DNA from 2 places in the Nonomuraea sp. C10 genome. Region 1 is predicted to be linked to the other one. Evidence: riboswitches for the same ligand, from Rfam matches in the RefSeq annotation. Region 1 holds a riboswitch; the other holds the start of a gene.
The links. A riboswitch is a leader RNA that binds a small molecule or an ion and turns the genes downstream of it on or off. The one in region 1 is predicted to bind cobalamin.
Positions count from the first base shown of each region.

Region 2: another riboswitch for cobalamin. It lies ahead of FR742_RS09880 (ribonucleoside-diphosphate reductase subunit alpha); the one in region 1 lies ahead of FR742_RS20070 (ABC transporter substrate-binding protein).

Region 1 is NZ_VPFF01000001.1:4,361,760-4,377,100, forward strand. Features, by position in the region: gene FR742_RS20060 (ABC transporter ATP-binding protein) at 1-776, opposite strand, end outside; gene FR742_RS20065 (iron ABC transporter permease) at 805-1,860, opposite strand; gene FR742_RS20070 (ABC transporter substrate-binding protein) at 1,857-2,843, opposite strand; cobalamin riboswitch at 2,985-3,163, opposite strand; cobalamin riboswitch at 3,206-3,334, shown strand; gene FR742_RS20075 (CbtB-domain containing protein) at 3,366-3,554, shown strand; gene FR742_RS20080 (CbtA family protein) at 3,563-4,315, shown strand; gene FR742_RS20085 (histidine phosphatase family protein) at 4,317-4,922, shown strand; gene cydC (thiol reductant ABC exporter subunit CydC) at 5,480-7,240, opposite strand; gene FR742_RS20095 (ABC transporter ATP-binding protein) at 7,237-8,955, opposite strand; gene FR742_RS20100 (ABC transporter substrate-binding protein) at 9,056-10,063, opposite strand; gene FR742_RS20105 (N-acetyltransferase) at 10,208-10,711, opposite strand; gene FR742_RS20110 (superoxide dismutase) at 10,830-11,432, opposite strand; gene FR742_RS20115 (hypothetical protein) at 12,075-12,929, opposite strand; gene FR742_RS46600 (transposase) at 12,983-13,330, opposite strand; gene FR742_RS20125 (acyl-CoA dehydrogenase family protein) at 14,308-15,341, opposite strand, start outside.
Region 2 is NZ_VPFF01000001.1:2,192,779-2,208,119, forward strand. Features, by position in the region: gene FR742_RS09820 (ribose-phosphate pyrophosphokinase) at 1-664, opposite strand, end outside; gene FR742_RS09825 (hypothetical protein) at 698-976, opposite strand; gene FR742_RS09830 (mechanosensitive ion channel family protein) at 1,249-2,064, opposite strand; tRNA gene FR742_RS09835 (tRNA-Val) at 2,286-2,357, opposite strand; tRNA gene FR742_RS09840 (tRNA-Gly) at 2,377-2,448, opposite strand; tRNA gene FR742_RS09845 (tRNA-Cys) at 2,500-2,570, opposite strand; tRNA gene FR742_RS09850 (tRNA-Gly) at 2,586-2,657, opposite strand; gene FR742_RS45675 (N-acetylmuramoyl-L-alanine amidase) at 2,744-5,728, opposite strand; gene FR742_RS09860 (hypothetical protein) at 5,898-6,185, shown strand; gene glmS (glutamine--fructose-6-phosphate transaminase (isomerizing)) at 6,195-8,015, shown strand; gene FR742_RS09870 (SAM-dependent methyltransferase) at 8,113-8,835, shown strand; gene FR742_RS09875 (tripartite tricarboxylate transporter substrate-binding protein) at 8,911-9,828, shown strand; cobalamin riboswitch at 9,861-10,058, shown strand; gene FR742_RS09880 (ribonucleoside-diphosphate reductase subunit alpha) at 10,149-12,314, shown strand; gene FR742_RS09885 (ribonucleotide-diphosphate reductase subunit beta) at 12,327-13,322, shown strand; gene FR742_RS09890 (mechanosensitive ion channel family protein) at 13,343-14,425, shown strand; tRNA gene FR742_RS09895 (tRNA-Pro) at 14,602-14,676, shown strand; gene cysC (adenylyl-sulfate kinase) at 14,801-15,341, opposite strand, start outside.

The DNA.
Region 1 (15,341 bases):
TCCTGGTCGGGGTGAAGGCTGATCTGCGGGACGCCGGTGCGGGGATGGGCGTGTACATCCGCCGCGACCTGGTACACCTCGGTCAGCAATGCCGGGGTGAGGACCTGGGCGGGCGGGCCGTCGGCGACGACCTGTCCGGCACGCATCACACAGATCCGGTCGCAGAAGGCCGCGGCGAGGTTGAGGTCGTGCAGGGCGATCACTGCGGTCACGCCCAGGCCGCGCACCAGCCGCAGGACGTCGAGCTGGTGGCGCAGGTCGAGGTGGTTGGTGGGCTCGTCGAGCACCATCGTGCCGGTCCGCTGGGCCAGGGCGCGGGCGATCAGGACGCGCTGCTTCTCCCCGCCCGACAGCCGGTCGAACGGCGCCTGGGCGAGTGCGGTGACGTCGAGCGCGTCCAGGGCGTCCATGATGATCCGCCGGTCGGCGGCGTCGTCGCCCTGGAAAGCTCGTTTGTACGGGCTGCGGCCCATCGCCACGACCTCGTACACGGTCAGCTCGAACTCCCCGGGCGGCTCCTGGACGACGGCGGAGAGCCGGCGCGCGAGCCGGCGGCCGCTCATCCGCCAGATGTCCTCGCCGTCGAGCAGCACCCGCCCCGAGGTGGGGCGCCGGGCGCGGTAGAAGGTGCGCAACAGGGTGGACTTGCCCGCGCCGTTGGGCCCGGTCAGCGCGACGACCTCGCCGGGCGTCACGTCGAGGACGACGTCGCGGACCAGGTCGCGATCCGCGACGGCGACGCCCACGTGCTCGGCGCGAAGGTGTCCGGGCCTCATCGGGCCGCCCTCAGCGGCCAGGCCGGCGTCACCAGGCCGCCTTCCGCCGCATCAGCCACAGGAAGAACGGGCCGCCGACGAGCGCCGTCAGGATGCCGACCGGGATCTCCTCCGGAGCGATCACCGTACGTGCCGCCAGGTCTGCGGCGATCAGGAAGGCCGCGCCCAGCAGGGCGGCGGCCGGGAGCGCGCGCTGGTGGCCGGCGCCGACCAGCAGGCGCACGATGTGCGGGAGCATCAGGCCGACGAACCCGATGGAGCCGCTGACCGCGACGACGGCGCCGATCATCAGGGCGACGAGGACGAACAGGCAGGCGCGGAAGCGGTGCACGTTCAGGCCCATGGAGGCGGCCGCCTCCTCCCCCGCCAGCAGCAGGTTGAGCGGGCGGGACACGCCGAGCAGCGTCACCGTGCCAAGCAGCACCGCCGCGGCCGGGATCGGGACCAGGTCCCAGGAGGTGCCGCCGAAGCCGCCGAGCATCCAGCGCATCGCCGACTCGGTCTTGCGCGGGTCGCCGGAGGTGATGATGAGGTAGCCGGCGATCGCCGAGAGCACCTCGGCGGTCGCCACCCCGGCCAGGACGAGCCGTACCGTGGTCATCCGGCCGCCGGAGCGGGCCAGGAAGTACACCAGTGTCAGCGCTCCCAGCGCTCCCGCGAAGGCGGCCAGCGGCAGCGAGAACGCGCCGAACACCGTGAGGTTCAGGACCAGGACGAGCACCGCGCCGACGCTCGCCCCGGACGAGACGCCCAGCAGCATCGGGTCGGCCAGCGGGTTGCGCACGAGGGCCTGCAGGGCCATCCCGCACACCGACAACGCCGCCCCGGCGACGCCGCACAGCAGCACGCGCGGCGCCCGCACGTCCATCACGATCGTCTCCCTGACCGGCGGCCAGGTGGGTTCGACGAGCGCGGGCATGGCTCGGTGGACGAGGATGCCCCACACCTCACCGGTGGCCAGCGGGACGGACCCGGCCGCGATCCCGGCCGTGGCGGCCACCAGGAGCAGGGCCGTGAGCAGGATCAGGACCAGCGGGTACGGCAGCCGCGCGCCGCTCCGGGGCACCGCGGCGAGCGCGGTCACGAGAAGCGGTCCGGGTGGAGCTGCCCGGCCAGCGACTCGACTCCTTCCGGCACCCGGACGCCGAGCACCGTGGCCGACAGCGGCAGCACCGCGAACCGCTGCTCCTTGATCGCCGGGACGTCCTTGAGCGCCGGGTTGGACAGGAGGAACGTCTTCTTGTCCGCCACCGACTGATCGCCGTAGTCGTAGATGACGATCGCCTCGGGCGCGCGGTCGGCGACCTGCTCGAACGACACGTCGCCGAACGCCTTGCCCAGGTCGGCGAAGAGGTTCACGCCCCCGGCCCGGCTGATCATGTCATTGCCGATGCCGGCTCCGCCCGCGGTGAAGGCGGTCTTGTCGCCGCTGTCGTACACGAAGACCTTGACCGGCTCGGCGCCGCGCACCTTCTCCTCGACGCCTTCCAGCACGGCGCGCATCTCCGCGACGCGCTGTTCGGCGCGGTCGCTCACGCCGAAGATCCGGCCGATCGTACGGATCTCCTCCTCCAGGAGATCGGTGGTCACCGGGCCGGCCGGGCAGGCCTCCAGGCTGAGGTACGAGTCGATCCCGGCCTTTTCCAGCGCCTCTCGGCCCCGCCCTTCCTCATCGAAGGCGCTGCGGAATCCGCCGTAGACGAAGTCGGGCTCGGCCGACAGCAGGACCTCGTACGACGGATACTCCTCGGCGAGCACCTTGACGCTGTTGTAGGCGGCTTCGTACTGCGGCGGGATGCGGTCGTCGAGGAAGGCGGTGCCGGCCATCGACTTCTCCAGCCCGAGCGCCAGCATGATCTCGGTGACGTGCTGGTTCATCGTGACCGCCCGCCGTGGCGGCCGCTGGTACGTGGTGGTCACCCCGCAGTTGGTCACGGTGACCGGGAAACCCGCGACGGTGGACGGGGTGGACGGCGGCGGGGACGCCGCGGGCTGCGCGGTGCCGCACCCCGTCATCAGCCCGATGATCAGCAGGAGCGTGACAGGGAGCGAGCGTGGGCTCGTCATGGGCGGGGCCTTTCCTGACCGGAGTGGCGGGGCGGGATCGATCAAGAAGGCCCGCGCACCGAGCAGGGGAAATGGCGTCGCGTCGGCGTCGTGGCATGGCGGCCACCGTCCTCTCTTGGGGAGATCCGCCCCAATTCCTTCGAGGAGGCGACCGCGTGAGTCTCCTGGCTCCCGGGTCGACGCTCGCCCCGGCCTTCCCACCCGTACGGGCAGTGGCGTGTTCGGGGTCCGCTCGCCGGTCACAGTGGCGGGACCGCGCCGGATTCACACCGGCTTCCTCGTTCCGCCGTCGCCTACGTCCGGCATCGTCTCATATGTGTTCCTGCGCCTGCGGGACGACCTGGGCGCATTGACGCGAACAGGGGAAAAGGATACGTTCCGGTGGATTCACGGTCGTCCAAGGGAAATCCGGTGAGATGCCGGTGCGGACGCGCCACTGTATCCGGGACGTAGATCCCGGGAGCCAGGTCGCTTGGCCGCCGTGACCTCGTTACATGGGACGCGTCACCCTGAGGAGGATCGATGAGCGGGCTGTCCACCCCGTCGACTGTTCCCTTTCCACACCTTCGCCCCTGGCTGCTCGCCGTGCCCGTGCTGCTGCTCGTGGCGTACCTGGTCCTGATGGACAACGGCGCGGTCTCGCAGATGGGTGCCTTCCTGCACGAACTGATGCACGACGGGCGGCACCTGCTCGGCGTGCCGTGCCACTAGGGGCCGGCGTGGTACGGACCTTCGTGGTCAGGGGCCTGCTCCTGGGGCTCCTGGCCGGACTGATCGCGGGCGGATTCGCCTTCACCTTCGGGGAACCCCAGGTGGACGCGGCGATCGCCCTGGAGGAGGCCGCGGCGCCGGCGCCCGCTTCAGCGGACGGGCACGGGCACAGCCACGGCGAGGAGGCCGAGGTCAGCAGGCCGGCGCAGAAGGCCGGGCTGTTCCTCGCCACCGGGCTGTACGGGCTGGCGGTGGGCGGCATCTTCGCGCTCGTGTTCGCCGGGCTGCGCGGGCGGGTCGGGCCGCGGTCGGACGGGCGGTTGGCGCTGGCGGCGGCGGGGACGGCGTTCGTCGCGGTCATCCTCGTTCCCTTCCTGAAATATCCGGCTAATCCGCCTGCGGTGGGCGATCCGGCGACGATCAACAGCCGCACCCTGCTGTACGTGGTGATGGTGCTCGTCGGGCTGGCCGCGGCGGCGATCGCGGTGGCGACGGCCCGCCGCGTCCACGCGGGCGGGTGGCCCCGGTGGGTCGCCGTGGTGGCCGCGTTCCTCGTGCCGGTGGTCGCCGCGTGGCTGTTGCTGCCCACGGTCGACGAGGTGCCCGACGGCTTCCCCGCCACGCTGCTGTGGGAGTTCAGGCTCGCCTCGATCGGCACGCAGCTGGTCTTCTGGGCGGTCTTCGGCGCGCTGTTCGGCTGGGCCTGCGACCGGGCGGCACGAGGCGCGGCGGCTCCCGTGGGTGCCGCCGCGCCGAGCTGAGGTGCTGTTCGTCCGGCACGCCACCACGCCGGGGACGCGGGCCGCCTGCTTCCCCACCGACGAGGACGCCGACACGGCGGGCCTGACCAGAGCCACCGCACTCACGAAGCCCGCCCGGGGAACCGCCGGGACTCCGGACGTCGGCCTGGGGCCGGCGGGGTTCGCCGGGGTCACGACGGCCTGGACCGCTCCCGTACGGGCCGCGCGGCAGACCGCCGCGGCGCTGGGGCTGGCAGCGTGCGAGGCCGTCGCGCTCGGGGAGGCGGACTGCGGCCGGTGGCGCGGACTGCCGTACGAGCGGGTCGCGGAGCAGGAGCCGGACGCGATCGCCCGGTGGCTGGCCGACCCCGACGCCGCACCGCACGGCGGCGAGCCGCTGACCGCGCACGCCGCCAGGGTGGCGCGCTGGCTCGACGGCGTACGGGAGGAGCCCGAAGGAGTCGTGGTCTGCGGCGTCGGCACCATCCGGGCGGCGCTGGGCCACGCGCTCGGGCTCGGCCCGCTGGGCGCCGCCCGCTTCGACCTCGCTCCCCTGTCCACCACCGAGCTGGCCATCACCCGGGACGGCTGGCGGGTCGCTCACGTCAACCGGAAGGTCCTGTTTTGATCGTTCCATATCCGTTCAGCGCGGTCGTCGGGCTGGATGAGCTCAAGCTGGCGCTGGTGCTCAACGCGGTCTCACCCCGAGTCAGCAGCGTGCTGTGCTGGGCAAGGTGGGCCATCCCATGGACGCCGGCCAGGAGGGGCAGAAGGGCATCGAGTGGTAGTGCCCCGACTCGAAAACCATCACATCCAGGGTGAGATTCCCTTCACCCTCAAGGGCCAGCCTCCACCTCCGTCCTCGGCAGAGACAGAGCATGAGTCGTCAACGCCCACCACCGAACCGAGCTCGATTGTCACCTCCGCCGCACTTGCCCCGGCCACGCCGGAAAGCTCGGTGAGCCCTACGCCGCAGCAGGGAGCGGCGGGTTGCCGAGCTGAATCTGGGTGGCCGTGGTGGGGTCGCTGCTGATCGGCATCGGCCTATGAACTGGCCGGCGCCAAGGCCAAGCGACCGAGGTGACGACCGTGGCCCGATCCCAGGCCTGTCCCGGGTCCCGGTCACGTGGGTGCGGCCGGCCTCCGGGTCGGCGGATATCGGGTGCACGTATGTGCCTGGTGTGCTCAGCCCGTGAGCTGGGTGGCCAGGAGCCGGGTGTACGCGCCATCCGTCACCAGGAGTTCAGCGTGCGCGCCGGTCTCGGCGACGCGGCCGCCGTCCAGGACGACGATGCGGTCGGCGGTGCGGATGGTCGACAGGCGGTGGGCGATGATCAGGGTGGTGCGGTCGTGGCGGGCGGCGGTCATGGCGGCGGCGACCTCCTGCTCGCTCTCGGCGTCGAGGTTGGAGACGGCCTCGTCCATGATCAGGACGGGCGCGTCCTTGAGCAGCGCGCGGGCGATGGCGATGCGCTGGCGCTGCCCGCCGGACAGGCGGGCGCCGAGCTCGCCGGGCAGGGTGTCGTAGCCGTCGGGCAGGCCGGTGATGAACTCGTGGGCGTGCGCGGCGCGGGCGGCGGCCTCGACCTCGTCGTCGGTGGCGTGGGGCCGGCCGAGACGGATGTTGTCGGACAGCGGGATGTTGAACAGGTAGACGTCCTGGGGGACGAGCGTGATCAGGCGGCGCAGGTCCTCCTGCGGGAAGTCTCGGACGTCGTGGCCGCCGATGGTGATCGCGCCGGCGGTGACGTCCCAGAACCGCATGAGGAGGCTGGCGCAGGTGGATTTGCCCGCGCCCGAGTGGCCGATGAGGGCGACGGTCTCTCCGGGGGCGATGTCGAAGGTCGCGCCCGCGAGCGCTTCGGGCAGTTCCGGCCCGTAGCGGAAGCGGACCGTGTCGAAGCGGACGCGCGGTTCGACGGCGCCGGGCGGCGGCGCGTCGACGCGGTCGGTGACGGGAGGCGGGGTGCCGAGGATGGTCATGATGCGGTCGCCGGCGGCGGTGACGAGGCTGAGGTCGCGGGCGACGTCGGTGACGGCGATGACCGGGGCGAAGGTGGCGGCGGCCAGCACCACCGCGACGGGGAACAGCGCCGGTTCCAGGGCGTTCGCCGCCACGAGCAGGGCGGCGGTGACGAGCACGGCGAGCAGGCCGAGCGTGGTGGCGGCGTTGGTGACGGCGTGTTCGAGGCCGGAGCGGCGGCCGTGGGCGAGTCTGGCCTCCAGCAGCCGCCGGTCCTGCTCGTGCAGGCGGTCGAGCTGGCGGTCCCCCGCCCCCGAGGTGAGGAGCTCGCGGAGCCCCTGGAGGGTGTCGACGGCTTCGGCGTTGAGCTCGCCGAGCTGGGCGCGGAGCCGCGCGCCCTGGTCGGCGGCGCGTTGACGCAGCCAGGCGGGCAGGAGGGCGAGCAGGATCAGCGCGGGCGCCAGGGCCAGCGCCAGGGCCGGGTGGAAGACGCCCAGCGCGGTCAGCGCGGCCACGGGGACGGTGACGGCGCTGATCAGCGGGCTGAGGGTGTGCGCGAACCACAGCTCCAACTGCTCGACGTCGGAGATGGCGGCGCTGCCGAGGTCGCCGGAGCGGCGCTGCAGCAGGTAGCCGGGCGCGAGGCGTTCGAAAGCGCTGTAGACGCGGCCCCGCACGTCGGCCAGCACGCGGAAGGCGGCCACGTGGGCGAGGTAGGACTCCAGCCATGGGGTGAGGGCCAGGAAGGGCAAAAGGAGACCGAGCGCGATCAGGCCGCCGCGCAGATCTTCGGGGGTGGCTCCGGTGATGGCGCGGCTGACCACCCAGGCGCCGACACCTGCCGAGGCGAGGACGACCAGGTGATGCGCGATGCCGCTGGCGATCGCGATCAGCAGCAGCGGGCGGTGCGGGCCGAGCAGGGCCAGGATCGGACGGAACCGGGAACCGCCGGTACGGGTGAGCGTGGCAGTGGCGGTGCTCATCGGGCGGCTCCGTTCTGGGCGGCGACCAGCCGGGCGTAGGCTCCCTGGCCGGACAGGAGCTCACGCGGCGGCCCGGATTCGGCGATGCGGCCGTCGGCCATGACGATGACCCGGTCGGCGGCCTGGACGGTGGACAGCCGGTGGGCGATCATCAGCGTGGTCCGGCCGCCGGACAGGGTGTCCAGGGCGTCCTGGATGGCGGACTCGTTGGCGGCGTCGACGCTGGAGGTGGCCTCGTCCAGGATGAGGATCGGGGCGTCCTTGAGCAGGGCGCGGGCGATGGCGATGCGCTGGCGTTCACCGCCGGAGAGCTTGAGGCCGCGCTCGCCGACGACGGTGTCGTAGCCGTCGGGCAGGGCGGTGATGAAGTCGTGGGCCTGGGCGGCGCGGGCGGCGGCTTCGACCTCCTCGCCGGTGGCGTCGGGGCGGGCGAGCGCGAGGTTGTGGCGCACGGTGCCGTGGAAGAGGTAGGTGTCCTGGGACACCACGGCGACCAGCGAGCGCAGCCGCTCCAGGGGCAGTTCGCGGACGTCGACGCCGTTGACGGCCACCCGTCCGGACTCCGGGTCGAAGAACCGCAGGAGCAGGGAGGCGACCGTCGTCTTGCCCGCGCCGGAGCGGCCGACGAGGGCGACGCGCTCGCCCGGCGCGAGGTCGAGGGAGAATCCGTCCAGGGCGGGCCGGTCGCGGTCGCGGTAGGTGAACGTCACACCGTCGAAGGACACGGAGGGCGGGCCGGTCAGGCCGAGCCGGGCGGTGCCCTGCGCCGGTTCGGGGGTGTCGAGGATCTCGAAGACGGCCTTGAGCGACGGGACGGCGGTGTAACTGGCGTGGTAGGCGGATTCCAGCTCCTTCAGCGGCCGGAAGCTCTCGGCGGTGAGCAGGAGGATGATCAGCAGCTCGGTGACGGTCAGCTCGCCCGCGGCCAGCCGGAGCGCGCCGGCGCCGAGCGCGACCGCGGTGCCCAGGCCGATGACGAACGCGACGCCGCCGACGTACCCGACGACGACGGCCATCAGCCGGATGGAGTCGCGGCAGAACCGGTCGGCCAGCCCGGCCAGCTCGGCGCCGCGCCGGCCGCTGGCGTTGAACGCCTTGAGCGTGGCCATGCCCTGCAACGCGTCGAGGTTCTCGGCGTACAGGCCCTTGTAGCCGCTGAACCACGCGGCGTTGCGGTCCCGCAGGACGCGGTCGGAGACCAGCGGCACGACGGGCAGCAGCAGGGCGCAGGCCAGCACCACGCCGCCGACCAGCGCGTCCAGGGTGAACAGGTACGCGGTCACGGCGACGGCGCCGAGGACGGACGCGATCACCTGGGGCAGGAACCTGCCGATGTAGGCGTCGGCGGTCTCGATGCCGTCCACCAAAGTGGTCTGGGACGAGCCGGTGCGTCCGCGCTGGGCGTGGGCGGGGCCGAGCCGGAGCAGCTTGCCGGTGAGGCGGCGGCGCAGCTCGGCCTTGACCGCGGCCGAGGTGCGCAGCGCGACGGATTCACGCACGGCCAGCGCGACGCTCCGGGCGAGTTGCAGCACGACGACGCCGGCGACGAGCCAGACAATGGAGCCCGCGTCCCGGCCGGCGAAGATCCGGGCCAGCGCCTGGGCGACGAGGACGCCCTGGCCGACGTAGGTGGCGGTGATGGACAGCAGCAACAGTACGAGTCCGGCCAGGCGCCACCGGATGGACGGTGACAGGGCCAGCAGTCGGGGGATCACTGCTCCTCCTTGAGCCGTTCGAAGACGAGCTGGGTCCGCCGCACAGCGCGCACCCCGTACATCTTGGAGATCAGCGCCGGGCTCTGCCGGGTGGTGCTGGTCACTGGGTGAAGGCGTCCGGGTGCAGGAACCTGGCGATGTCGGTGACGGCCAGGAGGTTGCGGTAGCCGGGATGCTGGGCCGCGACGGGCACGGCGAGGTAGCGCTGCTCCTTGGCGGCCGGGCTGTTCTTGACGATGGCGAAGGTCTCGGCGGCCTTGGCGGGCGAGCTGGGCATGTCCTCGCCGCGCAGCGTGGAGTAGTCGCTGATCAGGACGGCCTCGGGCTGGGAGGCGCTGACCTGTTCGGCGCTGACCTCGGTGTAGTCGCCCTTGACGTCCGCCAGGACGTTCTCGCCGCCGGCCAGGGTGATCATCTGGTGGGTGATGCCGGAGCCGCCGTAGGCGTTGACCGGGCCCTTGCCGCCGTCGGTGGCCAGGACCTTGACCGGGGTGCGGCCTTCGACGCGCTTCTTGACGTCGTCCAGCTGGGCCTGCAGCTCGCTGATCAGCTTATCGGCGCGGTCGGAGACGCCGAAGATCTTGCCGAGGTTGCGCAGGTCGTCGAAGGTGTCGTCGAGGGTGAACTGCAGCACCTCCTCGGGGCTGCACCAGCCGCCCAGGATGTAGACGGGGCTGCCGGCCGCGTCCAGCTCCTCCACGGTGGCGTAACCACCGGCGGCGTCGAAGCTGGCCATCTGGTTGTCCACGATGAAGTCGGCGCCCTGGGAGAGCATGATCTCCTTCTGCGGCATCATGATCGTGTCGGAGATCTCCGGGATCTTGTCGTACTGCTCCTTGTGACCGGGCAGGAACGCACTCTCGGAGAAGTTCGTCCGCCCCGCGATCCGGTCGCCGAGGCCGAGCGCGAACAGGGTCTCCAGGGACGGGTGGTAGCCGGTCACCACCTTGGCCGGCGGCCGGTCGAAGGTGAGGGTGCGCCCGCAGTTCTCGACCGTGACGGGGAAGCCGGCCTGCGGCGCCGCCCGCTGGGCGGGCTCCTGGGCGGCGGGTGCTTGCGAGCAGGCGGTCAGCGTCAGGGCCGCCGCCAGGACGAGCAGCTTCCTCATGATCCGGCCACCGCCTTCGGCGACGTGGGGGTCATGGCGGTGGAACGGGGGCGGCTCATGCGGTGAAGCTCCGGTGGTGAGTTCGAACAAAGGTGGGCGAAGCACCCCATTCTGCCTATATGGTGCAATTGCAATCAAGTTGCATCAAGGTGATGTAGGCCTCGGTATAGGCTGAACCTCCTGCTGAGATCTATCTCTATGGCGAGACGGGCCATGCCCGCGGAACATGATCAACCTGGTTCCGGTTTTTCCCGGGTGCAGCGCTGCTGCGCGCCAGCCGCGCCTTCGGTACAGGGCGAGCGCCGCATCGGCGCGCGTGTGGGTGACCAGCCACCAGGAGGTCGCCGGAGCCGCGGCCAGGATCATGTCATGCAGGATCCTGCCGACTCCGAATCCGCGTGCCTGAGGCGCGACGGCCAGTTCTTTGAGGGTGAAGTCACGACGTGGCACCCGTGAAGCGAGCAAGGCCAACCGGGAGCAGCGCACGCCGTAGGCGAAGCCATGGAGCTGATCGCCGTGCAGGGCGGCGGCGAAGGTGAACCCTGGTGCTTGCGTGTCGCCGGCCAGGCGCTCGGCGACCGCGCGCGCCTCGTCGAGCGGCTCGCCCCAAGGGGGAAGGGTGAAGACCTGACCCGCGACCTCCGCCACGCCGGCCAGGAAGGTGTGCGCCTCGTGCGCCGGGACGAGACAGATCCTCAGGGAAGCGGCGCCCGCCCGGCCCGGCGGACCAAGCTGTGACTGGGCGGGCGTCGCTGGCATGGGGACGTCAGGCGCCGCGGGCGGCGTCGTAACGGGCGATGACGTCATTCCAGTTGATCAGGCCCCAGAGCTTCTCGACGTAGTCCGGGCGCACGTTGCGGTACTGCAGGTAATAGGCGTGCTCCCATGCGTCGAAGACGAGCAGCGGGGTGGTGTTCATGCCGACGTTGCCATGGTGGTCGTAGACCTGCTCCACCACCAGGCGGCGGCCGAGAGGCTCCCAGGCCAGCACACCCCAGCCGGACCCCTGCACCATCGTGGTCGCCGTGGTGAGCTGCTTCTGGAAGGCCTCGAAGGAGCCGAAGTGCTCGGTGATGGCCTCACCGAGCTCCCCGTCGGGGCGGTCGCCACCGTCGGGCGAGAGGTTCTGCCAGAAGATCGTATGCAGGACGTGGCCGGACAGGTTGAAGGCGTACGTCTTCTCCAGTCCGACCAGGCCGTCGAACTCGCCCTTGTCGCGAGCCTCGGCCAGCCTCTCCAGCGTGTCGTTGGCGCCCTTGACGTAGGCGGCGTGGTGCTTGGCGTGGTGCAGCTCAAGAATCTCGCCGGTGATGGCGGGCTCCAGGGCCGCATAGTCGTACGGCATGTCTGGAAGGGTGTACTCACCCATGAGTTATCTCCCCAGCTACGTAACTGCATATATATTGCAACAACAATAGACCAGCAACTAGTGGATGTCCCGAGTGGCATGCCAGCAGTGATGGCATGCCACTCAGCACCTGGCCGTCACGTCCATCTCGAAGCCGCTGGACGCCCTCACCCTCGCCAGCACGGCCAGGTTCTCCAGCGTCAGCCCCGCGCGAGCGGGGATGGTCCCAGGTCGGCCACTACCAGGTGGGCGTGCTCACCGCCGGCCCCGCACAAGTGACAGTCCCGCCCGAGTGCGGGGATGCGCCGACGTCCAGGTGAGCGGCCAGCGTTTGCCCTAACTGGTGGCCAGCAATCCCTTACCGTGATTGCTAGCACCATCCGACCTCGATCTCGTCGGCGCTTTCCGCGTGTGGAGGCTGGGCCCACGCCGCCGGGACGTGAAACATCGGCCCTGTGCTCGCGGTCGACAACCTTCTACGGCTGCCGCCACGATCGCGACGCCCATTGTTTGGGGGACCGTAGGGGGACCGGCAGTCTCGGACACCCCCGCTTCACCACGGTCTTTCCGACACTGTCCGGTCCCACTCACGTAGCACCTACCTGCAGTAATGTCAGAAAGCGGCGAGGCTCGACATCACCCGACACGGTGATCCACGGACTTCTAATCCGACGGTCGCAGACATCCGATCTGCGGTTCAGCGCTCCCTGGTGTGGAGCATAAGGCCGCCATAGTCCGTGGGCCGGAACCCCAGTCCACGGAGCTCGGGTCGTCGATCGCCGTGACCACGCGCAGGGCACCAGCTTCGGCGACCTCGCGGACCGCAACAGGCACCAGCGCCTCGCGTACCTCTGATGTGATGCCGGGCTGGACGTGCACCACGTCGAGACGGGCGATGGTGTGCCGCTTGTCCTGCCAGGATGCGACTGCATGACCGACGAAAGGTCTCCCGCGGGCGTTGTCGGCGTAGGCCTGAAGCCAGCAGGCAAGCCTGGCCTCGACGATCAGCCGCCGGGGAACAGTGATATCCATCCCCTCCTCGGCCAGCCAGCGGCCCGGCTTGGCCGCATGTGGGAGAACCGACGCCGGCGGCGACCTCCGGATGCCGCAGGCGCTCTCCCAGTCGTCCTTCAACTGGCGCAGGAGGAGCACGACGTCGTCACCGCATAGGACCAGGCTGATGAAGAACCCCGCGGGCCAGGGGCCGGGAGCATCGCGGATGTCCAACAGGACGTGGCCCTCCCGGACCGTCCGGCGGCTCCGACGGACCAGTCGGGTATCGAGTTCCTCCGTAAGGAGATATTCGACGTCTGTGGCCCATCCATCGATCGAGGACGCCAGCAGGCCAGTCCACGGGCTCTTCGACGCTGCCGGAAACTCGACCTTGATGGCGTAGACGTTCGGGTCTCGCCGCCAGCGGAAGATCACCAACATGGCGTCGGGCTCCGCCACGACATCGACGGCGGAGTACCCCTTCGTCACAGCGCCCGGACGTAGCAAGCGCGTCCTGACCGCCACCAGGACCTCCTGCCGAGACCACTCAATCGTCACGTGTCCAGACGCCCACGCCCTTATCCGGAGACGTGGGTGATGGGCGCCGACCCCGCATACGCCTTCAAGTCGCGGGGCGTCGGCGAAGCGAAGCGGTCGCCGCCAAGCTCGGCGAAAACCCGGGCACCGGTCAGATCGACCAGGCCCGGGAAGCTGGTGAAGCAGCCAGCCTCTCTCTCCTGCGGCTGGCTCACACCACGATCTTGGTGAAGAGGAGCAACTGACGGGTGGCGGTCGAGAGGGACCAAGGTGCACGGCCTCAGCAGAGGACTCCAGGTGCAGTATCGACTCAGGCGTCCACTCGCTCCCCGCCGACCGCCATCCGCCAGGGCTTTGCCCCATTCGCACGGCCTGCTGTCAGGAGTCATGCTCCGGTTCGAATCGAGGCTTCTGGGGCGAGTGCCCGAGTCGGCGACCCTCGAAGATGTACGAAGTCATCAGGTTCGAAATCCTGCAGGGCGTGCTTGTCGCCAGGTTCTGACCTGAGGCCCGACCAATAGCTCAGCGAGGCGAACCAGGAGCCCGAGGAGGAAACGTCAGTTCCGCACGAATCTCTCCCGGACGAAGCGACTCGCGAGCCGTCGGCCTGGGCGGGCAGACGCAGCGGGTTACCGATGAGGTGGCGAGCCATCTCCACACCTTCACCAAGTTTCTGATCTCGCCCGCCGGCGTGGAGGATGGCCTACAAGACGGGGTGCGCCGGGGCGTCGAGGACCCGCCCGGCCTCCCGTGCCCGACGGCAATCTGATGGATCACGCCAAGGGCTTGTGGAAGGTACTCGCTAAGCATGGCCGACAGCTTTACACTGTAGATCTCGTCGTATGCATCCCTCGCCGATACCCACGCTCACGGCTAGAGGCCCCGAGCGAAGACCGGCCAGTTGAACATCGCGGACCGTCTGGACCGCGGCGCGGGTGCCGGGACCTGCCGTCCCGTGACGGTCCACCCGGGCGGGTGACGACCCGGGCCACGGTCCAACGACGGTCCAGACAGCGAAAAGGCCGGTCGCTCCCTTGGAGAACCGGCCTCTGACCTGCTGCTATGTGGTGGGCGATACTGGGATCGAACCAGTGACCTCTTCGGTGTGAAGACTGCAGACGCCAAACCACAACGCGAGGCGGCCGAATCCGAAATTCACCACCGCGTGAGGCTCTGCCTGCGGCGGTAAGCCGGTATCGAGACGACTTCCAGCCGCACCCCGGCCATGCGGCTGAGATCACGCTCCGTAACCATAGGAGCCGGCGTGATCGATCTACGCGCGACACCGGCGCGGAACTCTGACGGAACAGTGACGGAACAGAGCCTCAAGACAGTCTTCAGGGTCGGCTTCCCAAGGCGGCCGTTTTCAGCGAACCTGCAGGCCAGTCACGGCGCGCCCGATGATCAGCCGCTGGATCTCCGACGTCCCCTCGAAGATGGTGTAGATCTTGGCGTCGCGGTGGAAGCGCTCCACCGGGTGCTCACGGGTGTACCCCGCGCCGCCCAGGATCTGGATGGCCTGCTCGGTCACCCACACCGCCGTCTCCCCCGCGACCAGTTTCGACATCGAGCCCTCGGCCTGTTCGAAGCGCTTGCCCTGCCGGGCCATCCAGGCCGCGCGCCAGGTCATCAGGCGGGCGATGTCGACCCGGGTGGCCATGTCCGCCAGCAGGAAGGCGATGGCCTGGTTCTCGCCGATCTTGCGGCCGAACTGCTCGCGTTCGCGGGCGTAGTCGCGGGCGTACTCGTAGGCGGCCCGGGCGATGCCGACGGCCATGGCGGCGACCGTGGGGCGGGTGGTCTCGAAGGTGCCCATCGCCGCCTGCTCGCCGGCGCGCTCGCCGTTGCGGACGCGGGCCAGGCGGGCGTCCAGTTTCTCCTTGCCGCCCAGCAGGCACGAGCCGGGTACGCGGACGCCGTCGAGGACGACCTCGGCCGTGTGGGAGGCGCGGATGCCGTGCTTCCTGAACTTCTGGCCCATGGACAGGCCCGGGGTGCCGGGCGGGATGATGAAGGAGGCCTGGCCGCGGGTGCCGAGGCCGGGGTCCACGGAGGCGACGACGATGTGCACGTCGGCGATGCCGCCGTTGGTGGCCCAGGTCTTGACGCCGTCGATGACCCAGTCGCCGTTGTCGTACACGGCTCTGGTGCGGATGGCGCCGACGTCGGAGCCGGCGTCGGGCTCGGAGGCGCAGAAGGCGCCCAGCTTGACGTCGTTCTCCGTGCCGAACATCTCCGGCAGCCACTGGCCCGCCTGCTCGGGCGTGCCGCTGCCGGACAGCGCCGCGGCGGCGAGGCAGCTGCCGACGATCGACAGGCCGATGCCGGCGTCGCCCCAGAACAGCTCCTCGAACACCACGGGCAGCGCGAGGCCGCTTTCCTCGAACCACTGGGTGGCGA
Region 2 (15,341 bases), 2.2 Mb from region 1:
CCGTACTGATCATGTCGTCGACGATGACCACCGGACGATCCCGTACATCCCCCACCAGTTCCTCGGCGACCACACGTGTCCCGCTCAGCCTGGTCTTGCGCACCACCGCCACAGGACACGACAGCAGAGCGCCGTAATGCTCCGCCAGCTTGACCGCGCCGAGATCAGGCGCCACCACCACGGCCTCGTCCGGCACCTGCTCACCCAGCACGCGGGCGAGGGACGGCACGGCCGTCAGCATCTCCACCGGAACAGCGCAGATCGCCTCCAGCGCGGTCGTGTGCGGATCCGTCACGATCAGACGCCGCATCCCGGCCGACGCGAGCGCGTCCGCGACGACGCGGATTCCGATCGCCTGCCCGGACCGGCCACGACGGTCCTGACGGGCGTACCCGAAGTACGGCATGACCGCGGTGATCTGCGCCGCGCCCGCCCGACGGCAGGCGTCGATCAGCAACAGCGACTCCATCACGTGCTCGTTGACCGGCGGGCTCGTGGGTTGGACCAGATAGACGTCCGCACCCCGCATCCCGCCCACGACGGGCCGGAGCTCTCCGTCCGGAAATCGCTCCACCGCCGCGGAGACCGGCGCGATGCCGAGAATCCCGGCCACGGAGCCGGCCAGCGCGTGGTTGGCCGTTCCCGCCACGATCTGCAGTGTCATCGGTGTGGTCCACTTCCGCTTATGGCGGGGCGCCTACCCCTCGCTCCCCTCGCTCCCCTCGCTCCTCCTCCGGCCCAGGCCGGCCGCGAGCAGCAGCTCGTGGGCGAGTCGTGCGGCCCGCTCCGCATGCGGCTGCCCGGGCTCCTCCACCGGAGGGCTCTCCAGGCCGCGGGCCAGGGCCAGACTCGCCTCCGCCAACGCCTGGAGCTGCTGGTCGACTTTGTCGGCCCGGGCCCTGAGAGCGTTCAGCTCGGCCTCGAGCGCATGCGTTCGTTCTTCTGAAGAAACCACGTCAGGCTGGGGCTCGGACATCTGACCCACCTCCCAGGAAGCGCTCGCTCTGCTTTCCCCCTGCCCAGGGTCGGCGCGGTGTCACAGCGTCCAGACCTCCTTACCGCCTGTTGGTGATGCGGAGGGGTCGGTGGGCGGGATCTCGAACCGCCCGCCCGCCTCTGCCATGAGCTCGTTCAGCCTTCGGGTGCGGGTCCGTCGCCTGTGACCAGCACGGCCCCCGGTGAACGCGGGGTCGCGGCCGGGCCGAGTCGGCCCGGCCGCCCCTGCATCGTCCCGGAGGTCGGCGGGAGTCAGGGCTCCCGGATGTCCGGCCGGGTGGAGCCGACCGTCCCGGTGCCGGTCTGCGGCGTGATCCGCTGCTCCGACGTGCCGCGCTCGGCCATCTCCTCGGGCGTCATGGCACGGGCGTGCTCACGCCCCTGCTGGTACGCCTCCGCGTGCGCCCTGGCCTGCGGCGCCTCCTCCTCGATCCGGCTGAGCCAGCGTTCCCACCGCTGCTGCATGGGCCGCACGAGCCCGCCGCCGACGCCGATGGCCGCGATCGCGCCCACTGTGGCGAGCGCCGCGATCAGGACCGGGGTGGTGACCGCCGTGGCCACGCCGATCTGGTTGAGCGCGGCGATGATCCCCAGCGCCCAGATGAACACTTCCGCGGCCACGGCCAGCAGGCGGCCGTAGGACAGCCCGCCGAGCGCGCCCCTGATGATGTCGCCGACGGCCTTCGCGATCGCGCCGGCCACCACGATGATCACGATGGCCACGATCGCCATGGGCAGCCACGCCACCACGGCGTTCAGCAGCGCGGAGATCGGGTTCGGCCCGAACACGCTGAACGCGATCTGCAGGGTGACCAGGATGATCGCATAGAAGACGATCCTGGCGAGCAGGCTGCTCGCGTCGTACTGGCTGCGCTCCAGCCACCTCTGCACGCCACTGCGCTGGACGGCCCGGTCGAACCCGACCCGCTCCAGAACCTTGTCGACGACCTTCTCCAGCAGCTTCGCCACGATCCAGCCGATGATGAGTATGACCAGGAACGCGATGAGTCTTGGTACGAATGTCGCGATCATTCGCCAGGCATCGGATATGCCCTGGCCTATGTTGATGTCCACGGTTTCCCCCTCCGAGGAGCCAATGTCAGCGCGCTACCCGCTCGGAGTGGCTATATGCACGCAGCGTGACGCAATCTGCGCAGAAGCGGCCAAATGGTAAACGGAGCGTGATGATGGACGCCCTTGAGGTCAAGACCGCTCGATGATTCGCCCTGGACCGGTGCAACGAGAAAGCCCCAGACCCGGCGGGTGCCAGAATCTGGGGCTTTGTGGGGTGGACGATACTGGGATTGAACCAGTGACCTCTTCCGTGTCAGGGAAGCGCTCTCCCGCTGAGCTAATCGTCCGTATTGAGTTGTCACTCAGAGCGGAAGACGGGATTCGAACCCGCGACCCTCACCTTGGCAAGGTGATGCTCTACCCCTGAGCCACTTCCGCATGGCACTGCTCTTACCTTAGCGGATCTCGTGAGATCCGCCGAACCTGCCGAGGTGGAGACGGGATTTGAACCCGTGTAGACGGCTTTGCAGGCCGCTGCCTCGCCTCTCGGCCACTCCACCAGGAGTTGAACTCCGAGCGGAAGACGGGATTCGAACCCGCGACCCTCACCTTGGCAAGGTGATGCTCTACCCCTGAGCCACTTCCGCGTGTCTCCGGCGCCAGCCGGTTACGAAGAAAACCATATCGCTTTCCGGGAGTGCCCGTGTCCATGGAGCACCTCCCGGGGCGAAAATCAGCGGACGAGGCGGACGTCCTCCGCCTTGACGAACGCGACGCGGTGGCCGAGCTGGATCTGGTGGTAGCGCTGCCTGCCCCTCACGGTGACGTGGCTCGCGGGCTTGTATCCGGCCGCATGGTACGAACCGGTCAGGGTGTCGCCGACCGTGTACGCCTCGCCGGGGCCGATCCGGTACGGGAGCGCGACGTGAGGCTGGTAGGCGACTCCCGTGCCGCGATAGGCCGACTTCTCCGGGTAGGCGCGCCCGTACACCTTGACGTCCGGTCCGCGCGGGACCACCACGGGGCCGCGGGCGCGGACGGCGGTCGGGTGCTCGTGCGGGTCGTGGAACCAGGCGCGGCGGCCGAGATACCAGATGGCCGTCCAGTCGCCGCGCCGCCCGGCCACCGCGAACCGCTGCCCGGCGGAGGCGCGGGCGCTGTGGTCGTAGACGCTGTACGTGCTGGGCTCGCCGACGCGCTTGCCGATGTCGTCCACCAGCGGCGCGTCGTGGCGGGGCGCCGTGTGCAGCCACACCGCGGACGCGCCGTGCGGCGGGCACGGCCGGTCGGGCTTGGCGCTCTTGCAGCCGGTGAAACGCGGCCGGTGCTCGTCGTACTCCGGCAGGATCAGGACGGATCCCCCACGCCCGGGCCGTTCCCGCACAACCCTGCCGAACCCGACCCCATCACGCACGACCGAGCTTGCGGCGGTCTGGTCGCGCATGGAGGTCTGGTCGCGCACGACCGGGCCGCTCTGACCATGCACGACCGCGTCCGCTGTGGCCTGATCAAGCCCGATGGTGTCGGCGGCGGTCTGATCACGCGCGGCCGGATCCGCGGCGGGCCGGTCATGCGCGGCTAGGTCTGCAGGGGTGTGGTGGTCCGCGGCGGGCCGGTCATGCGCGGCTAGGTCTGCAGGGGTGTGGTGGTGCGTGGCAGGGTCCGCGGTGGTCTGGTCATGTGCGGCCGGATCCGCAGGGGTGCGGTGGTGCGTGGCAGGGTCCGTGGCGGTCCCGTCGTGCGCGGCCGGATCTCCAGCGGTGTGGTGGCACATGGCGGGGTCCGTGGCGGTTCGGTCATGCGCGGCTAGGTCTGCAGCGGTGGGGTGGTGCGTGGCACGGTCCGCGGTGGTCTGGTCATGCGCGGTCGGATCTCCAGCGGTGTGGTGACGCATGGCGGGGTCCGCGGCGGTCCGGCCATGTGCGGCAGGATCCGCAGGGGTGTGGTGGTCCGCGGCGGTTCCGTCGTGCGCGGTCGGGTCCGCGGCGGTGTGGTGCATGGGCAGGTCTGCGGTGGTGTGGTCGCGTATGGCTGGGGCCGCCGGAGGCTGGGCGTGGGAGGGACTGGTGGTGTCGGGGTGGTCTGGTTCTTCGCCGTACGAGGTGGCGGGCTCGTCGGTGGTTGCCTTCCTCAGGGTGTCGAGTCGCCGGGGGCGCTTGTCGAAGGGGGCGTCGAGCAGGTCGAAGTAGTGGGCCCAGTCCCAGTAGGGGCCGGGGTCCTCGTGCATGGTGGCGAGGGTGTCCGGGGTGGTGCCGGGGACGTTGTCGTGGCCCAGGATGTGGGCCCGGTCGAGCGGGATGTCGTGCTCGGCGGCCAGGTGGCGGACCAGCCGGGCCGAGGCGCGGTACATGGCCTCGGTGTACCAGGTGCCACCCCTGGCCAGGTAGCCCTCGTGCTCGATGCCGACCGAGCGGGTGTTGACGTCCCAGTTGCCGGCGTGCCAGGCGATGTCGCGGGTCTTCACGTGCTGGGCGATCTGGCCGTCGCGGGAGCGGATCGTGTAGTGCCAGCTCACGTACTCCGGGTCGCGGATCAGGCGTGGGATGCCCCGGAAGGGGCCCTCGGTGTCGTGGATGACGATGTAGTCGATTCGGCGGGGGCGGCTCATGCGGTCGTGGTTGCCGTAGTCCTGCTCGCCGGTCCTGGCGTACGCGGCGGGCATCCATCGGCACTCCAGCGACGGCGGGCACTCGGCCCCGTCCCCCGGATCGGTCGGACGGACGGGGGAGCGGAGCGCCGGGTGCGCGGGCAGCCGGACCAGGGAGCCGTCGTCCGCCCGTCGGGCCGCGCCGTCGCGGATCACCCGCAGCACCTCGTCGGCGAACGCGGGCGAGCCCGAGTAGCGGGCGACCGCGGCGTGCCAGCGGGCCGGGTCGGCGCTGGGCACGCCCTGGTAGGACGCGAGCAGGGCGGCGCCGGCCCGGATGTTCGCGGCGGCGTCCCTGCGCAGCCGCTCGACGCTGACCCCCGTCAACCGCGCGGCCTCCCCAAGAGTCGCCCCCCAGTCGCCTCCGGACGAGGCCGCTTCGCCCGCGGTCGCGCCCCGATCGCCGCTTCCGGTCCGCGCCGCTTCGCCCGCGGTCGCGCCCCGATCGCCGCTTCCGGTCCGCGCCGCTTCGCCCGCGGTCGCGCCCCGATCGCCGCTTCCGGTCCGCGCCGCTTCGCCCGCGGTCGCGCCCTGGCCGCCGCTTCCGGACCGCGCCGCCTCGCCGAGGGTCGCGCCCCGATCGCCGCTTCCAGGGCGCGCCGCCTCTCGCCGATCGCCGCTTCCGGTCCGCGCCGCCTCTTTCGAGGTCGCTCGCGGGGAGCCGGATGCCGGCCGGGTGGTCTCGTGGGGTGTCGTCCCCTTGCCTTCCGCCGGGCCCGTCGCGGGTTCGCCCCGGGGATCCAGGTGCGGGCGGGGGCGGGCGGAGTCGCCGCGGGCGTCGCCGTGCTGGTGGCCCGGTGCGGCGGAGCGGGGGAGGGGGCCGTGCGGCCGGCCGCCGGAGCGGGGGCCGGCGCCCGTGATGAGCGCGGGGTCCAGCAGGTGCATGGGGCCGTAACCGCCCGCCGTGGAGGGCTCGCCCGCGTGCGCGTCCCAGCGCGACTGCAGGTACGACACGCCCAGGAGCACGCTGACCGGCACCCCGTACTCCCTGGCCGCCGAGGCGAAGTCGTCCTGGCGTCCCCCCGGCTGGCCGGCCAGGACGGCGGCGGCGACGGCGACCTGCAACAGCATGACGGACCTCCACGCGACGGTACGACGCGAACACTGTGCGTCACCATTCCCGCGCCCGCATGGGATCTACCTAAAGCCGCACACCTGATTGGGAGAAGCTGAGCCCTCGTCCGAGCTGATTCTGCCCGAAATCGGGCAGGATGTTGGCGTGTCTCGTTCCATCTGCGTAATGTCCTCGTCTGTGTCTACGGCGCGGCATCCCTACGAGGACCTCATCGTCCACCTCACCCGGACGAGCCCGCTCGGGCCCGGCGAGGCGGCGCGCGTGGTGGCCGACGTGCTGTCGTACTTCTCCGAGCCCTCGGAGGAGTTCGTCCGGCGTCGCCACGGGGAGTTGCAGGCCCGTGGCTTCACCAACGATGAGATCTTTCCCAGGATCGCCGCCGAGCTGAGGGCCCGCCGGGTGGCGGCGCCCGAGCTGTCGCTGCGGCAACTGCGCCGGATCGTCTACGGATAGGAGACTCGGATGTGCGGAATCGTCGCGTACGTGGGGCCGAAGGACGCGGCACCCATCCTGCTCGAAGGGCTGCAGCGGCTGGAGTACCGCGGCTACGACTCGGCCGGGATCGTCGTCTCCAGCAAAGGACTCAAGGTCCGCAAGGTCAAGGGCAGGGTCGCCGACCTGGCCAAGGTGGTGCCGGCCAGGTTCAAGGGCGCTCTCGGCATCGGCCACACCCGGTGGGCGACGCACGGCGTGCCCAGCGACGAGAACGCGCATCCGCACCTGTCGGGCGATGAGCGCATCGCGGTGGTGCACAACGGCATCATCGAGAACGCCGGGGAGCTGCGGGCCAAGCTCGTCGCCGACGGCGTGGAGTTCCGGTCCGAGACCGACACCGAGGTGCTCGCCCATGTGATCGCCGCCGCCGTCGACGAGAACGACTCCCTTGAGGAGGCCGTACGCAAGTCGCTCAAGAGCGTCGTCGGCACGTACGGGATCGCGGTGATCGACGCCGAGCGGCCGGGCGAGGTGGTCGTGGCCCGCAACGGCAGCCCGATCGTGCTCGGCATCGGCGAGAAGGAGATGTTCGCCGCCTCCGACGTGGCCGCGCTCGTCCGCTACACCCGCCAGGTGGTCCACCTGGAGGACGGCGAGCTGGCCGTGCTGCGCGCCGACGGGTTCCACACCTTCGCCAGCGACGCCCGCGAGACCGCCAAGGAGCCGCTGACCGTCGACTGGGACGCCGGTCACTACGACACCGGCGGCTACGAGCACTACCTGCTCAAGGAGATCTCCGAGCAGCCCGAGACCACCGCCCGCACGATGAGCGGCCGCCTGGACGAGCGCTTCAACGTGGCCCACCTGGGCGGGCTCAACATGAACGCCCGCGAGACCCGCTCCTTCCGCCGGGTGAAGGTCATCGGCTGCGGTTCGGCGTACTACTCCGGCCAGATCGGCGCCCAGTTGATCGAGGAGCTGGCCCGCATCCCGGCCGACGCCGAGCCCGCCAGCGAGTTCCGCTACCGCAACCCCGTCGTCGAGCAGGACACGCTCTACGTCGCCATCAGCCAGTCAGGCGAGACCTACGACACGCTCGCCGCCGTGCAGGAGCTCAAGCGCAAGGGCGGCCGGGTGATCGGCATCGTCAACGCGGTCGGCAGCGCCATCGCCCGCGAAGTCGACGGCGGCGTCTACCTGCACGCGGGCCCCGAGGTGTCGGTGGCCTCGACCAAGGCGTTCACCTCGACCGCGGTCGCGTTCGCGCTGCTCGCCCTGCACCTGGGCCGGGTGCGCGACCTGTCGCCGGCCGACGGCCGGCGCATCTGCGAGGGCCTGCGCAGGCTGCCGGGCCAGATCGAGGAGATCCTCACCCAGGGCGACAAGATCGCCGAGCTGGCGCAGAAGTACGCCAAGCACGCGAGCATGATGTTCGTCGGCCGGGTCCGCGGCTATCCGGTGGCCCGCGAGGGCGCCCAGAAGCTCAAGGAGATCTCGTACGTGCACGCCGAGGCCTATCCGGCCAGCGAGCTCAAGCACGGCCCGCTCGCGCTGATCGGCCCGGAGATGCCGACGGTGGCGGTCGTCCCCGACGACGAGCTGCTCGACAAGAACCTCACCACGCTCGGCGAGATCCGCGCCCGCGGCGGCAGCGTGCTGATGGTCGGCCACCGCGAGCCGGACACCAAGCTGGCCGAGGACTGCATCGTGGTGCCCAAGAACGAGATCGAGCTGGACCCGATCCTGCTCACGATCCCGCTCCAGCTGCTGGCCTACCACGCCGCGGTGGCCCTCGGCAGGGACGTGGACAAGCCGCGCAACCTGGCCAAGAGTGTCACGGTGGAATAGCGGCAAGAGGGGGTTAGCAAATCCTTACCGTTCGGCTGGGTCATAGTCGGAATCCGGCCGGTGTCGCCCCGGGAGGGGAGCGCCTAGGGTCGAAAATGTGCCCCAGTCCGACCCCGACACTCCCAATCTCGCCCGAATGTACGACTACCTGCTCGGCGGCAAGGACAACTTCGCGGTCGACCGCGAGGCCCTGGACCGGCTGGCGGACCTGATACCGGAGGCGGTGCCGCAGGCGCGCGCCGCCAGGGAGTTCCTCCAGCGTGCGGTCCGCTACGCCGCCGCGCAGGGCGTCACCCAGTTCCTGGACGTGGGCAGCGGCCTGCCCACCCAGGGCAACGTGCACGAGGTGGTCCCGGACGCCAGGGTCGTCTACGTCGACCACGACCCGGTGGTGGCCGCGCACGGCCGCGAACTGCTGGAGGAGCAGGCCGGAGCTGTCTTCGTGGAGGCCGACCTGCTCGACCCCGCGCGGATGCTCGACGGCGCCGCCGGCTTCCTCGACCCGGCCAGGCCGGTCGGGGTGCTGCTGGTGTCGGTGCTCCACTTCGTGCCCGACAGCATGAACCCGCACGCCGTGGTCGCCCTCCTGCGGGAGGCGCTGGCGCCGGGCAGCCACCTGGCCATCGCGCACGCCACCTCGTCGGGCGACGCCCCGGCGGGCGGCACCGGCAGGGGACCGGAGGAGATCCAGGCGTTCTTCGGTGACTTCGTCATGATCGAGCCCGGTCTGGTGCAGGCCCACGAGTGGCGGCCCGACCGGCCACGCCTGGTCGGCGCCACACGGCTGCCGCTGCTGGCCGGGATGGCCTGGAAACCTTAGTAGGTGATATCCGGCATGTGTAACTCTGCGTGATCTGTAAATAACCTGAAGTGGACACTTCGGGGGAGGCGGGTCATGCGGCGCAGGCGGTTCCTCGTGACAGGCCTGGGAATGGCCGCCTGCTTGGCCGGCTGCGGTGACCGTCACGCCGGACGCGCGCCCGGCGCGTACGAGATCCTCGGCGGCGGCGAGCGCTGGAGCCGCGTCGCCGAGGCGTTCACCCAGGTGGCCCGCGGAGCCGGCTACCCGGTCGGCGGGGCCGGGCCGGTCACCACGATCACCATCACCGGGCTGCCCGCGCTCGCCGCCGCCGAGCTGAACGCGGCCGAGTCGCCCCTGCACGGCACCACCCCGCTGGCCCGGCTGGCCGGCGAGGTCGAGGTGGTGCTGGTGCCGCGCGACTCGGGTCTGGCCACCTTCGACGCGTTCGGCGCCCGCCTGCGCGCCGACCCCACGGGCACCCCGCTCGCCGGCGGGCCGCAGGGCGCCCCCGACCACCTGCTGTTCGGGCTCATCGCGCGCGGGCTCGGCGCCGACACCCGGCAGGTGGACTACACCGGCTACCCCGGCATCTCCGAGGTCGCCACCGCGCTGCTCGCCGGCCGCGCCGTCGCCGCGACGGGCCCGCTCGCCGGCTGGCGCCCGTACATCGACCGGGGCCGGGTCCGGGTGCTGGCCGTGTCCTGTGCCGAGCGGTTCCCCGGGCTGGACGCGCCCAGCCTGCTGGAGCTCGGGGTCCGGGTGGACTTCGCGAGCTGGTGCGCCGCCGTCGGGCCCGGCGGCATGCCGCAGGAGAGCCGGGAGGCGGCCATCGGCATGTGCGAGGAGGTGACCGGCTCGCCCGGTTGGCAGCGTACCTGCCGGGAGGGCGACTGGACGCCGATCCCGCTGGCCGGCGACCGCTTCGCCGCCTGGGTCGTCTCCGAGGTCCGCCGCACCAAGGCCGTGCTCCGCGATCTCGGCCTCCTCGAAAGCGGCAAGGGCACAACATGATGTGGCGGTTGCGAAAGCAGCCACTAGATGTAGGATCTCGATCGTTCGCCGGTTCGCCCCCGCCCGGGGCGGAGCAAAAGGGAACCCGGTGCGATTCCGGGGCTGCCCCGCAGCGGTGAGCGGGAACGACCGCCGTCAACGAGCACTGGAAAGATCCGGGAAGCGACGGCCAGTAGGAGAGTGCGAGACGCCCGCGAGCCCGAAGACCTGCCGGCGATGGACCATGTCCAGGGCCTCGAGGGAGGGCCCGGGGGCCTAGCGGCGTGCGCCGCCGTGCTCTCGCGCGCCCTCACGGGGATGAGCTCGCGAGGAGAGAGCACGTGACACAGATCGTCGAGGGTGATCGGCGCCTGGCCATCGAGGAGGCCGCCGCCCGGGTGATCGCCGACCCGGCGAACTCGCGGGTGGCCGCCGGGCTGCTCGCCGAGGAGATCGCCGACGAGGCGGCCGCGCACGGGGTGCGGTCGTTCTCCGGCTCGATCGCCGCCACCCACGCGGCGGGGCTGATCCAGGACGGCCTGGCGGAGTTCGTCGCCGCGCACGCCGCCGAGCTGGACGCGCTCGTCTCGGACGCCGCCGACGAGCGGTTCGAGTACTTCGGGCTGCGCACCGTCTACGACCGCTACCTGCTGCGCCACCCGGTCACCCGGACCGTGCTGGAGCGGCCCCAGCACTTCTTCCTGCGGGTCGCCTGCGGGCTGTCGGAGACCGTCGCGGAGGCCGCCGAGCTCTACCGGCTGATGGCGACGCTGTCCTACCTGCCCAGCTCGCCGACCCTGTTCAACGCGGGCGCGCGCCGCCCGCAGCTCTCGTCGTGCTTCCTGCTCGACTCGCCGCGCGACGAGCTGGAGGCGATCTACGACCGGTACGCGCAGGTCGCCCGGCTGTCGAAGTACGCGGGCGGCATCGGCATCTCGTGGACCCGGGTGCGCTCACGTGGCTCGCTCATCCGGGGCACCAACGGCCACTCCAACGGCATCGTGCCGTGGCTGCGCACCCTGGACGCCTCCGTTGCGGCGGTCAACCAGGGCGGCCGGCGCAAGGGCGCGGCCTGCGTCTACCTGGAGACCTGGCACGCCGACATCGAGGAGTTCCTGGAGCTGCGCGACAATACCGGCGAGGACGCCCGCCGCACCCACAACCTCAACCTGGCCAACTGGGTGCCGGACGAGTTCATGCGCCGCGTCGAGGCCGGTGAGGACTGGTCGCTGTTCGACCCCAAGGACGTCCCCGACCTGCCCGACCTGCACGGCGAGGCGTTCACCCGCGCCTACCGGGCCTACGAGGCCGAGGGCCGGCACACCCGGCGGATCCCGGCCAGGACCCTGTACGGGCGGATGATGCGGACGCTCGCGCAGACCGGCAACGGCTGGATGACGTTCAAGGACACGGCCAACCGCACCTCCAACCAGACCGCCCGGCCGGAGAACGTCATCCACCTGTCCAACCTGTGCACCGAGATCCTGGAGGTCACCAGCGACGCCGAGACCGCGGTGTGCAACCTCGGCTCGGTCAACCTCGCCGCCCACCTGGACGGGCGCGACGGCCTCGACTGGGAGCGGCTGCGCGCCACCGTCCGGACGGCCGTGCGCTTCCTGGACCGCACCATCGACCTCGGCTTCTACCCGACGCCCGAGGCCGGGGCGGCCAACCGGCGCTGGCGGCCGATCGGGCTCGGCGTGATGGGGCTGGCCGACGTGTTCTTCGCGCTCCGCCTCCCGTTCGACTCGCCCCGGGCGCTGGAGCTGTCCACCCGCATCGCCGAGGAGATCGCGCTGGCGGCCTACGACACCTCGGCCGACCTGGCCGCCGAACGCGGGCGGCATCCCTCGTACGACGACACCCGCGCCGCGGCGGGCGTGCTGCACCCCGACCACTACGCCGCCGCCGGCTCGCCGCGCTGGGACGCGCTCCGCGAGAAGATCGCCGCCACCGGGCTGCGCAACTCGCTCATGATCGCCATCGCGCCGACGGCCACCATCGCGTCCATCGCCGGCTGCTACGAGTGCATCGAGCCGCAGGTGTCCAACGTGTTCAAGCGCGAGACGCTGTCCGGCGAGTTCCTCCAGGTCAACCGCTATCTGGTGGCCGACCTGCGGGAACGCGGGCTGTGGACGCAGGCGACGCGCGACGGGCTGAAGCGCGCCGACGGGTCCGTGCAGCACCTGCCGGGCATCCCCGACGACCTCAAGCTGCTCTACCGCACCGCCTGGGAGCTGCCGCAGAAGGCGCTCATCGACCTGGCCGCCGCCCGCCAGCCGTACGTCGACCAGGGCCAGTCGCTCAACCTGTTCATGGCCGCCCCCACCATCGGCAAGCTCTCGTCGATGTACGCCTACGCGTGGAAGCAGGGCCTGAAGACCACCTACTACCTGCGTTCCCGCCCGGCCACCCGCATCGCGCAGACCACCGTCCAGCCGGCCGCCGCCGTCGAGCAGGTGGCCTGCTCGCTGGAGAACCCCGACGTCTGCGAAGCCTGCCAGTAAGGAGATCCCCTCATGCTTCTCGACCCCGGAATGGACCTCACCCTGCGCCCGATGCGCTACCCGGACTTCTACGAGCGCTACCGGGCCGCCATCCGCAACACCTGGACGGTGGAGGAGGTCGACCTGCACTCCGACGTGGCCGACCTGGCAAAGATGACCGCCCAGGAACGGCACCTGATCAACCGGCTGGTCGCGTTCTTCGCCACCGGTGACTCGATCGTCGCCAACAACCTGGTGCTCAACCTCTACCAGCACGTCAACGCCCCCGAGGCCCGGCTCTACCTGAGCAGGCAGCTGTTCGAGGAGGCGGTGCACGTGCAGTTCTACCTGACGCTGCTCGACACCTACCTGCCCGACCCGGACGAGCGGGTCAAGGCGTTCGCCGCGATCGAGCACATCCCGTCGATCCGCGACAAGGCCGAGTTCTGCTTCCGGTGGATCGACTCCATCGGCGACCTGCGGAGCCTGGAGAACGCGGGCGACCGGCGGCGGTTCCTGCTCAACCTCATCTGCTTCGCCGCCTGCATCGAGGGCCTGTTCTTCTACGGCGCCTTCGCGTACGTGTACTGGTTCCGCTCCCGCGGCCTGCTCAGCGGGCTGGCCACCGGGACGAACTGGGTGTTCCGCGACGAGTCCATGCACATGGAGTTCGCGTTCAGCGTCGTCGACACCGTCCGGGCGGAGGAGCCCGAGCTGTTCGACGAGGAGCTGGGCGAGCAGGTCGGCCGCATGCTGGAGGAGGCGGTCGCCGCCGAGCTGGCCTTCGCCCGCGACCTGTGCGGCGACGGCATGCCCGGGATGTCCGCCGAGCAGATGCGCGCCTACCTGGAGTACGTCGCCGACCAGCGGCTGGTCAGGCTGGGCATGCCCCGCCGCTACGGCACCGAGAACCCGTTCGCCTTCATGGAGCTCCAGGACGTGCAGGAGCTGGCCAACTTCTTCGAACGCCGGGTGTCCGCTTATCAGGTGGCGGTTGAGGGCAATGTGAGTTTTGACGAGAACTTCTGAATCTTCGGGGGGTCGCTCACGTGCAGTTCTCCAGCGCCTGGCTGAACCTGGCCGGCGCGATGATCGGGGCGGTCATCGTCCTGGAGCTGACCCGGCAGGTGCTCCTCAGGGTCGGGCGCAAGTGGACCTTCAGCAGCCGCCTGGTCAAGCACTGCCACTGGCCGGTGGTGACGACCGTCCTGCTGATGACGTTCAACATCATGTTCTACCCGCTGATGATCGGCCCTGAGCCGCAGCAGCGGGCGTTCGGCGAGTCCGTCGAGCGGGTCGTCACGCTGCTCATCATCGGCGCGGCGACCTGGCTGATCATCCAGGCGACGTACGCGTTCACGGACGTCGCCCTGGAGCGCCTGGACCTCGTGGAGGGGGAGCGCAACCGGCGGGCCCGCCGCATCAAGACGCAGATCACGCTGGTGCGCCGGGCCGCCACCGCGACCGTCGTGGTGATCGCGTTCGGCGCGATGCTGTTCACCTTCCCGCAGGTGCGGGCGCTGGGCGCGGGTCTGCTCGCGTCCGCGGGCATCGCCGGCGCGGTCGTCGGCATCGCCGCCCAGCCGACGCTCGGCAACATGCTCGCCGGGCTGCAGCTCGCCTTCAGCGACGCGCTGCGCCTGGACGACGTCGTCGTGGTGCAGGAGGAATGGGGCAGGATCGAGGAGCTCACGCTCACCTACGTCGTGGTGCGGCTGTGGGACGAGCGGCGCCTGGTCCTGCCGGTCTCCTACTTCACGCAGACCCCGTTCGAGAACTGGACCCGGCACGGCAGCCGGGTCCTCGCCGTCGTCTACCTGCGCGTCGACTGGTCGGTACCGGTCGAGAAGCTGCGTGAGGAGCTCTACCGCTACCTGCAGACCAACCCGCTGTGGGACCAGAAGGACTGGACCCTCCAGGTCACCGACATCCAGCTGAACGGCCTGGTCGAGCTGCGCGCGCTGATGAGCGCCGCGGACTCGGCCTCCGCCTGGGATCTCAAGTGCGACGTGCGCGAGCATCTCATCACGTACGTGCGCGAGAACCACCCCGAGGCCATGCCCCGCTTCCGCGTCGAGTCGCCCGAGACCCGCGCGGGCGTCCCCTGGCCCGGCGCACCCGGCTCGCCGTAAAACCGCTGGCGCTCCGGCCGATCATCGGTCTAGCGTTGACAGCGTCAAGACCGAGGAGAAAGGGGGCGAGCAGTGACCGGCCTGAAGCGCGAACCGCTTCCCCCGTCTCCCGGCGCCTGCCCGGCATCCGGCTGACCCGACCCGGCCGCCGGGGTTCACAGGCGGTTCTTCACCACCCGGGTGTGGGGCAGCTTGGCAGCCCGCCTGCCTTGGGAGCAGGAGCGTCGCAGGTTCGAATCCTGCCACTCGGACACCGGCCCTGAAAGAAGAGGGCCGCGGGCACTGATCTGGACCGGCGGGAGTGGCGACCCCCGGCCGGACACGGCCCTCCGCCCCGGGCACGGCCCACGCCAGCCCGGCCCGGGGCCCACCCTCTTAACCCTGCAGCAGTCCGGCCAGCTTCTCCGCCACCTCGTCGGGCGATCCGGAGCCGTCGACCACCAGGTCAGGGTGCTCCGGCGGTTCGTAGGCCTGGCCGAGGCCGGTCATGTTGGGCAGCCTGCCGGCCTTCGCCTGGGCGTACAGGCCCTTCGGGTCCCGGCTCGCGCACACCTCGGGCGGGGTGTCCACCCAGACCTCGGCGAAGTCGCCCGGCGGGAACAGGCTCCGCGCCGCCGCCCGGTCCGTCCGGAAGGGCGAGACCAGCGCGACGATCACGATCAGCCCGGCGTCCAGCAGGATGCGGGTCAGCTCGGCGACCCGGCGCACGTTCTCCGCCCGGTCTCCCGGGGTGAACCCGAGGTCTCTGTTGAGTCCGCTGCGGACGTTGTCGCCGTCGAGCACGTACGTGTGCAGCCCCATGGCGTGGAGCCGCCGCTCCAGCGCGTTGGCGATGGTCGACTTCCCGGAGCCCGGCAGACCGGTCAGCCACAGCACCTTGGCCCGCTGCCCCTTCAGCTCCTGCCTGGCGTCGCGG